DNA from 4 places in the Nocardia sp. GCM10030253 genome. Region 1 is predicted to be linked to each of the others. Evidence: riboswitches for the same ligand, from Rfam matches in the RefSeq annotation. Region 1 holds a riboswitch; each other region holds the start of a gene.

Region 1 (2,193 bases):
TGCGGACACCACGGACCTGGACGGCGGGAGCCGTGCCGGTATGCCGCTGCTCGACCGTGTCGAGCGCACCGGCGCTCATCGGGTCGCTCCGCGCGGTGCGGCCGAACCGATTTCGGCGACGTCGCGCAGCCTCTGCCATGCCCGCTGCAGTGGTGTCGGCGGCGGTGTGCGCTGTGCGCCCTTGGCGTAGTGGCGTTCGATGTAGAACTGCGCCACCGACAGGATCGTGGTCAGGATGATGTACCAGACCGTGGCGACCATGAGCAGCGGCACCACCCGGCCACTGCGGCCGTAGATCACCTGGACCTGGTAAAAGAGCTCGGCGATCGCCATCACCGACACGATCGAGGTGCCCTTGAACAGGCTGATCACTTCGTTGGTCGCGTTCGGCAGGATGGATCGCATCGCCTGCGGGACGATGATGGTGCGGAACTGGCGTAGGCGCGGAATGCCGAGCGCCGCCGCGGCTTCCAGTTGGCCGGGATCGACCGAGATGAAGCCGGCACGGATGATTTCGGCCGAGTATGCCGCCTGGTGCAGCGCCAACCCGATCACCGCCGCGGTGAACCCGCTGATCACGCCGTTCACTTCGAAGGTCAGAAACGGGGGGCCGAAAGGGATTCCGAGGGACAGCGTGTTGTACAGGTAGGCAAGGTTGAACCAGAACAGCAGCTGCACGATCAACGGAATCGACCGGAACGCCCAGATGTAGACCCATGAAATCACCCGCAGCACCGGATTGTTCGACAGCCGCGCGATCGCCAATGCGGTACCGATCACGAACCCGAGCGCAGTACCCCACACCGTGAGCTCCAACGTGACCCGCAGTGCCGACAACACCGACTTCGCGGTGAAGTACTTCGCGAACGTGGACCAATCCCAGCCCGGATTGGTTACCAACCCATGTATGAACTGCGCGAGCAGCACCAGCGCCACCGCACTGATCACCCACCGCCATGGATGCCGTGTCGGGGCAACCTTCAGCGCTGGCTCGGTGGTCTCACCGAGTGCGGTTGCAGCGCCGCTGTCGAGCGTCGCGGTAGCGCTGCGTGCACTGACGATGGCGGGATCGCCCGTCGTACCCGGCTCGCTCGATGCGGGGGCGAGGCCACGGGATTCAGCGGCGTCGGATCTGGCGGATTCGTCGGGTGTTGCGGTGGCGGGCCTACCGGGTGCGGCCTTCGTGCCGGGCCCGTCCGGGGAGCCGGGCGCACCGCCGACGGCGGCGCCGGATGCGATGGACGCACTCATGTCGAGGTCCTTCGAAGAAAACGAACGGGACCGCCCCTCATCGGGCGGCGGTCACATCACCCGGCCAGCGACGGGTGCACGGTCTGGCGGCGCGATCAGCCTCGACAGTTCGCGGCGGTGACGCGGCACTGGTCGACATGACGACGGGCCCAACGGTTGACGCATTGCTCGGTGATCATTTCGTTTCCTCCATCGTTCCCGGCGGAAGCACCCGCACCCGGCGAGCGGGGGGTTGCTGCGACGTCGACGAGCCAGGTCTCTCGGTCGCTCTGGATGGTGCGGCCCGCGCCGAGCGCGGGCCTCGAAGGGTTTAGCCCGATCAGCATGCGAAGTAAGGGCACTCCAGAACAAGGTTAGGAATCACTGTGAGCGCAGCCCTTGTCCGAGCGCCCCATGCCCGCGATCATTTAGCCCGTCGCCACGCCCCACCTTTCGGCCCGAGTGTCGACCGTGCGACGCGCGACGCGCCGGAAAGTTGCCAGTCGGAAGAAGCCCTGTTGTGAGGGTTTGCCGGAGTACCCTGACCTCGATCGTGCCGACGATGAGAGAGGTCCGCTGTGACCGTTGTGCGCCGTCTGACCACGCTTACCGCCATTGCGACCAGCTCGGCCGCACTAGCGCTCGCAACCCCGGCCATCGCCGTCGGCGCCCCGGCGGTTCCGGCCCCCGCACCCCCGGCCGCGTCAGCTCCTGCGTCCGCCGAGCGCCCTGGCCTGGCCCAATCGGCCGCTCCCAATGATCTGTTCGGCGCATATCAGTCGGCAATCGACGCGCTGCACACCTTCGGCATGGACCCGTTCCTGTACCCGACCGCCGCGCCATTCTGCTCCAACGCCACCACCCTCGGCCTGGTCCCCGCCGTCGCAGGCGCAATCCCCGGCCCGTGGCCCAAGACCACCGTGAATATCCCCGGCCTCGACCTCACCGCCGTCAAAGCAGGCC
Region 2 (2,193 bases), on a different contig from region 1:
CGCTGGCTCGCTGGCATATCGGCTATGACAGCAGGCCGCAATCTCGCGATTCTATCGGTGGCCCGGAGGGCCGCCCGCGCCGGTGCGGTGACCTTCGGGATGTCACAGCGGCCTCCGCTTCACTGCGTACCCACGGCGCGCCCCGACATACACAGTAGCGACGCCGATCGTCCGCGACGTGTCGCCGAGTTCGGGGGCGGGCGCCGGATACCCCCGCGGACCAGGGATCATCGTGGACATGACCGATCAGCGAGACACCGACGGCGACCAAGTAATCGAGGTCGATCAGACCGACTCCCGCTCCGCGTGGCCGTTCATCGCGGCCGCGGTGGTCGCGGCGGTCGTGGTCGTCGCGATCGTGCTCGGCGGACTGCTGTCACCGGCTGAGAAAAATGTCACAGAAGCCGACCGGATCGCGGCCGCGGTCCGCAACTACGCCGACGCACGCGGCCGTTCGGATATCACGCCGCCGCCAGGTGTGGCCTGCGACGGATTCGACGAGGGCAAGTCATCGCTGGCGCCCCAACTCGGCGGCATCGAAACCGGAAAGTCGGTCGAGATAACCAAAATCGAGAATCCGATGGTCAACGGGAATCGGGCGAAGGCGACGGTGACGACGAAGGTCGACGGCAAGGAGACGCCCGCGACCTGGAATCTGACGCGATCCGGCGACCGTTGGCTCATCTGCGGTTGACTCGTCCTGCGTCGTGAACTGGGGTTTGACAGGGTGACCCCCGCCCAGGCAATCTCAGAACCAGGTCATGAGAACCAGCGTCAAGCCCCGGCTTGCTGGTCGGCAACCCTCCTCCGCGGCGGGGTGCTCCGGGTGACGACCTGGCCGCGCACCGAAACCCAGGTGCGGCAAGAGCGGATTCACAGGAGGTCCACATGAGTTATGCCGGTGACATCACCCCACAGCAAGCGTGGGAACTATTGCGGGACAACCCCGAAGCCGTCCTGGTGGACGTGCGTACCGAAGCCGAATGGCGCTTCGTCGGAGTTCCCGACACCACCTCGATCGAGCGCCCGACGGTGCTGATCGAGTGGGTCGACGGAACCGGCACCCGCAACAGTGCCTTTGTGGAGCAACTGACCGAGGCACTCGACGGCCGCGACCCGGAGGCCCCCGTGGTGTTCCTGTGTCGCTCCGGCCAGCGTTCCGCGCATGCCGCCGACATCGCGACCAGCCTCGGGATCGGCCCGTCCTACAACGTGCTGGAGGGCTTCGAGGGCGGCCTCGACGCGACCGGCCATCGTGGCGGTTCCGGCTGGCGGGCCATCGGACTTCCGTGGCGGCAGTCGTGATCACCGGCGGTTCCTTCGACAAGCCGCTGCCCGAGGGCGTCGGTCCGGCGACCCTCGGCGTGCGAGGTGGCTTGCGGCGCTCCGGTTTCGAGGAGACGGCCGAAGCGCTGTACCTGACCTCCGGCTTCGTCTACGAGAGCGCCGAGGCCGCCGAGGCCGCGTTCACCGGCGACGTCGAGCATTTCGTCTACTCCCGCTACGGCAACCCGACGGTCGCCATGTTCGAGGAGCGGCTGCGCCTGATGGACGGCGCCGAAGCCTGCTTCGCCACGGCCAGCGGTATGTCCGCGGTCTTCACCGCGCTTGGCGCGCTGCTTGGCGCCGGTGATCGACTCGTGGCCGCGCGCAGCCTGTTCGGCTCCTGCTTCGTGGTGTGCAACGAGATTCTGCCGCGCTGGGGCATCGAGACCGTCTTCGTCGACGGCGACGACCTCGACCAGTGGGAGCAAGCGCTGTCGGTGCCAACCCAGGCGGTGTTCTTCGAGACACCGGCCAACCCCATGCAGACGCTTGTCGACGTGCGCCGGGTCACCGAACTCGCACACGCGGCGGGCGCGAAGGTGGTGCTGGACAACGTTTTCGCCACACCGCTGCTGCAGCGCGGCTTCGAACTCGGCGCCGACGTTCTCGTGTATTCCGGCACCAAGCACATCGACGGCCAGGGTCGGGTGCTCGGCGGCGCGATTCTCGGCGAGCACGATTACATCGACGGCCCGGTGAAAAACCTGATGCGCCACACCGGCCCCGCGCTGAGCCCGTTCAATGCGTGGACTCTGCTCAAGGGCCTGGAGACCATGCCGCTTCGGGTGCGTCATTCGACCGCATCCGCGCTGCGCATCGCCGAGTTCCTCGAGGGCAACAAGTCCGTTGGCTGGGTGAAATATCCCT
Region 3 (2,193 bases), on a different contig from region 1:
TCCAGGTGGCGCCGGATTCGACGAGGGTGGCGACAGCGTCGACGAGGCGGTCGACGTCTGCGGAGCTGGTGCCGAGCCCGATGCTGGCGCGCAGCGCGCCGTCGAGGCCGAGACGGGCGAGCAGCGGGTGGGCGCAGAAGCGGCCGTCGCGGACCCCGATGCCGTGTTCGGCCGACAGGTAGGCGGCGACGTGGCCGGGGACGAAACCGTCGAGGGTGAAGGCGACGATGCCGACGGTGTCGGGGCTGTCGTCCCAGATGCGGAGAAGATCGACGCCGGGAATGGCGGAGAGTCCCGCGCGCAGGCGCTCGGCGAGCGCGCGCTCGTGGGTGGCGAGTGTTTCGGGATCGATCGCACAGAGCGCGTCACAGGCGGCGGCGAGCGCTGCCGCGCCGAGGACATTCGGGGAGCCCGCTTCGTGGCGCTGCGGCGCGGGGGCCCAGTCGGCGCCGGTGGTGGTGACCTCGCGGACCGCACCGCCGCCTGCCAGATACGGGTCGGCGGCATCCAGCCAATCGCGGCGGCCGACAAGCACACCCGCTCCGAACGGCGCGTACAGCTTGTGGCCGGAGAACGCCAGATAGTCGATGCCCGTGTCGCGCAGGCTGATTCGCCGGTGCGGCGCCAGCTGCGCCGCGTCGACAAGAATGCGAGCGCCGCACTGGTGGGCGATGGTGGCCAGCCGCTCCAGCGGCAGTACCTCGCCGGTGACATTGGAGGCGCCGGTGACGGCGAGCAGCGCGGCAGGCTTGCTGCACAGTTCGGCGACGAGCAGCCGGATGGTCTCGGCCACGGTGTCCGCGGCTCGCACGACGCGGCGACCGTGCCTGGTCCATGCCAGGAAATTCGCGTGGTGCTCGATATCGAGCACTACGGTGTCGCCCGGCACGCAGGCCGCGAGCAGGTTCAGCGAATCGGTGGTGTTGCGGGTGAACACCACCACCTGGTCATCGTCGGCATCGAGGAACCGCGTCACCGAACCGCGGGCGGCCTCGTAGCACTCGGTGGAGATCCGCGAGGCGTAGCCGGCACCGCGGTGCACGCTCGCGTAGTACGGCAGCAACTGCTGTACCCGGTCGGCGACCTGCGCCAAGGCCGGTGCGCTCGCGGCGTAGTCGAAGTTGGCGTAGGTGGTCGTTCCGCCCTGAACGAGCGGCACCCGCAGGTCGTCGCCGGAAACCCGGGCGAGGGCGGCACAGCTCTGATCCACAACAGCAGTCATCACGAAATCCCGTCGGCTATGGGACCCGGAACCAAGGGGTTATTCGAGTCCGCGCTTGCCGCGCCCGGTCGGGCGGCGGCCAGGTCGTCACCTGGAGCACCCCACCGCGGAGGAGGGTTGCCGACCAGCTAGCCAGGGCTTGATGCTGGTACTCATGACCTGCACCGAGATTGACAGACCCCACATGCCGCTGTCAACCGGTATCGCGAACGCCACCGGAGGAGCCGAGGCTAGTCGCGCACGATCTGCGCACGTCAAACCCAGTTGCGCGATGTCGTGATGTGCGGTCCCATCGGTAGGTGACGCTTTCCCTGCTGCTCAGTTTCATCGGCGTGTGCGTACTGCTGTCGATCACACCGGGCCCCGATTCGTTCCTGGTGCTGCGCTTCTCGATCGTGGACGCGCGACCGGGGATCGCCGCGGCGATCGGATCGGCGCTGGGCGGCATCGTGTGGGCCGTTGTCGTCGCGGCGGGCGTCGCCGCCTTGCTGGAGCAGTCGGCGACGGCCTATCGCGCGCTCAAGATCGTCGGTGGAATCTACCTGGTGTACTTGGGAGTTCGGGCGCTGATCGACCACCGGCGGCAACGCCGTGCGGCCGGTGCGATCGCCGACCCCACCGAAGCGGTTACCGCGCAGGCGAATTCCGGCGCTCCCGCCTCGATTCGCTCGGCGTTCGCCGCGGGTGTGGTGTCGTGCATGTTCAACCCGAAGGTCGGCCTGTTCTACCTCGCGGTGCTGCCCCAATTCCTCACCGAGGTCACCTTTGCCAACACCCTCGCCCTCGGCGCGGTCGAGTCGAGCATCGCCGCTGTGGAGATGGTGCTGCTCGCTATCGCCGCCTCCCGCGCGGTGGCGATGCTGCGCAAGCCGAAGGTCCGCGATCGCCTCGAACAGGCGAGCGCGGCCATTCTCGCGGCCCTCGGCGTCGGCACCGCCGCGTCCGCCGCGTAGCCGGTGCGGCCGAACGGA
Region 4 (2,193 bases), on a different contig from region 1:
ATGAAGATCCGGCGCCTGCCGAGGTAATCGGCCAGCCGTCCGCCGAGCAACAGCAACCCGCCGAAGATCAGCGTGTAAGCGGTGAGCATCCATTGCCTGTTGCCATCACTGATATCGAGATCACGTTGTGCGAACGGCAGCGAGATGGTCACGATGGTGGCATCCAGCACCACCATGAGCTGGGCCAACGCGATCACCGCCAGGGCCAACCAGCGCGCCGAACTGCCTTGCTTTTCTGGAACGTCTACCGCTGTCGCAGTCTCGGTCACCTTGATCTCCTCGTAACTCGAAGTATGGCGATCATCCTGTCATTGTCAGACATTTGTCGTCAAGAGAAAAATGTCGCAATCCGACATTTGGCTGTCGGCGACACGAAAAGGCCTGGCTGCGATAGAGTGGGAGGATGCTCGAGTCATCAACGCCGACCGGCGCGAGCGCCGCAGCGGACTCCCCTGCCAGCGCCGAGGCGAACCAGGACCATGCCGCGAGTCCGGCGCCCGCGGGCCTGCGCGAGCGCAAAAAGCAGCAGACCCGCTTGCGCATCATCGAGGTCGGACTCGACCTCTGCGACGCGCACGGCTTCGATGCCACGACCGTCGAGCAGATCGCCAACGCCGCGGATGTGTCACCCCGCACGATCAACCGGTATTTCGACAGCAAAGAAGACATCGTCCTCGGGCCGATCAAGGACTTCGGCCTCGCCGTCGCCGAGACCCTGCGCGGACTCCCGGTCACCGGCAACGAGCTGCAAGCGCTGCGCGAGGCCTTCCTGCACGCTGTCGACCAGGCTGCAGGCGGAACTGAGCCGATCTCGTTCCGGCAGTTCCAGCAAATGCAGCGCATCCTGCGCAGCAGCCCGTCGGTCAGCGCGCGCAGCCTCGAGCACGCCGACCACAAGACCATCGCGATCGCCGAGGTGCTTGCCGAACGACTCCACACTCAGCCCGACGCACTGCAGGTGCGGCTGATCGTCGGCACCTGGCAGCTGATCGGTCAGCTCGGGATGGAGTGCTCGGTCGACATACTCGATGAAGACGACCCGGCAGCGGCAGCCCTGGCGGGCCGCACCGCGTTCCTCACGACCTACGACGAGTTCGTACGCCTCTGCTGCATCCCGCAGGCCACCGAAACCCAGTGAGTTCGGCAACGGATTTCGATCGTCGCCCGACCGCCAGCTATGATGCCGATCAGGTCATGAGTGCCAGCGCGAAGCCCCGGCTTGCTGGACGGCAACCCTCCAGCAGCGGTGGGGTGCTCCGGGTGATGACCGGGCTCTCGAAAGTCGAGAGCAAGCGCGCTACTGCAGGAGGTTCCCCCAATGTGTTGTTGTCCGTCGCCCACACCCCGGTAAGCAAGTAGTTCTGGCGAACAACCCTCTTTGGAGCAAGACATGAGTGACCCCATCGCGTCCGCAGCCGATATCGATCCGACCGTTTCGTCCGATCCGACGCAGTGGTCCTTCGAGACCAAGCAGGTTCACGCGGGGCAGGCCCCGGACGGGACCACCGGCGCACGCGCCCTCCCGATCTACCAGACCACCTCCTACGCCTTCCGCGATACCGATCACGCGGCCGCACTGTTCGGTCTGGCCGAACCGGGCAACATCTACACCAGGATCATGAACCCGACCCAGGACGTGGTCGAGCAGCGCATCGCCGCCCTCGAGGGCGGTGTCGCGGCATTGCTGCTGGCCTCCGGGCAGGCCGCGGAGACCTACGCGATCCTCAACCTGGCCTCGGCCGGTGACCACATCGTGTCCAGCCCGCACCTCTACGGCGGCACCTACAACCTCTTCCACTACTCACTGCCCAAGCTCGGTATCGAGGTGTCCTTCGTAGAGGACCCCGACGACCTCGAGCAGTGGCGTGCGGCCATCCGGCCGAACACCAAGGCGTTCTACGGCGAGACCATCGCCAATCCGAGCAGCGCCATCTTCGACATTCCCGGCATCTCCGCCATCGCGCACGCCAACGGGCTGCCGCTCATCGTGGACAACACGGTCGCAACCCCGTACCTGATCCAGCCGCTCGCGCACGGTGCGGACATCGTGGTGCACTCGGCGACCAAGTACCTCGGCGGGCACGGCACGGCGGTCGCCGGCGTGATCGTCGATGGCGGCACGTTCGACTGGACCGTGCGTGACGAGAAGGGCGAGCCACGGTTCCCCGGTTTCACCACCCCGGACCCGAGCTA

Evidence for each region. A riboswitch is a leader RNA that binds a small molecule or an ion and turns the genes downstream of it on or off. The one in region 1 is predicted to bind S-adenosylmethionine.
Region 2: another riboswitch for S-adenosylmethionine. It lies ahead of ACFQZZ_RS28375 (rhodanese-like domain-containing protein); the one in region 1 lies ahead of ACFQZZ_RS13770 (amino acid ABC transporter permease).
Region 3: another riboswitch for S-adenosylmethionine. It lies ahead of ACFQZZ_RS10395 (aminotransferase class V-fold PLP-dependent enzyme); the one in region 1 lies ahead of ACFQZZ_RS13770 (amino acid ABC transporter permease).
Region 4: another riboswitch for S-adenosylmethionine. It lies ahead of ACFQZZ_RS30625 (bifunctional o-acetylhomoserine/o-acetylserine sulfhydrylase); the one in region 1 lies ahead of ACFQZZ_RS13770 (amino acid ABC transporter permease).

Annotation. Positions count from the first base shown of each region.
Region 1 covers NZ_JBHTDL010000006.1:314,955-317,147, reverse strand. The annotation lists gene ACFQZZ_RS13775 (amino acid ABC transporter ATP-binding protein) at 1-79, opposite strand, end outside; gene ACFQZZ_RS13770 (amino acid ABC transporter permease) at 76-984, opposite strand; SAM riboswitch class I at 1,438-1,531, opposite strand; gene ACFQZZ_RS13765 (hypothetical protein) at 1,809-2,193, shown strand, end outside.
Region 2 covers NZ_JBHTDL010000012.1:441,019-443,211, reverse strand. The annotation lists gene ACFQZZ_RS28380 (hypothetical protein) at 239-694, shown strand; SAM riboswitch class IV at 758-874, shown strand; gene ACFQZZ_RS28375 (rhodanese-like domain-containing protein) at 889-1,305, shown strand; gene ACFQZZ_RS28370 (O-succinylhomoserine sulfhydrylase) at 1,302-2,193, shown strand, end outside.
Region 3 covers NZ_JBHTDL010000005.1:430,423-432,615, forward strand. The annotation lists gene ACFQZZ_RS10395 (aminotransferase class V-fold PLP-dependent enzyme) at 1-1,222, opposite strand, end outside; SAM riboswitch class IV at 1,269-1,382, opposite strand; gene ACFQZZ_RS10400 (LysE family translocator) at 1,522-2,175, shown strand.
Region 4 covers NZ_JBHTDL010000014.1:231,439-233,631, forward strand. The annotation lists gene ACFQZZ_RS30615 (MFS transporter) at 1-269, opposite strand, end outside; gene ACFQZZ_RS30620 (TetR family transcriptional regulator) at 404-1,138, shown strand; SAM riboswitch class IV at 1,191-1,301, shown strand; gene ACFQZZ_RS30625 (bifunctional o-acetylhomoserine/o-acetylserine sulfhydrylase) at 1,391-2,193, shown strand, end outside.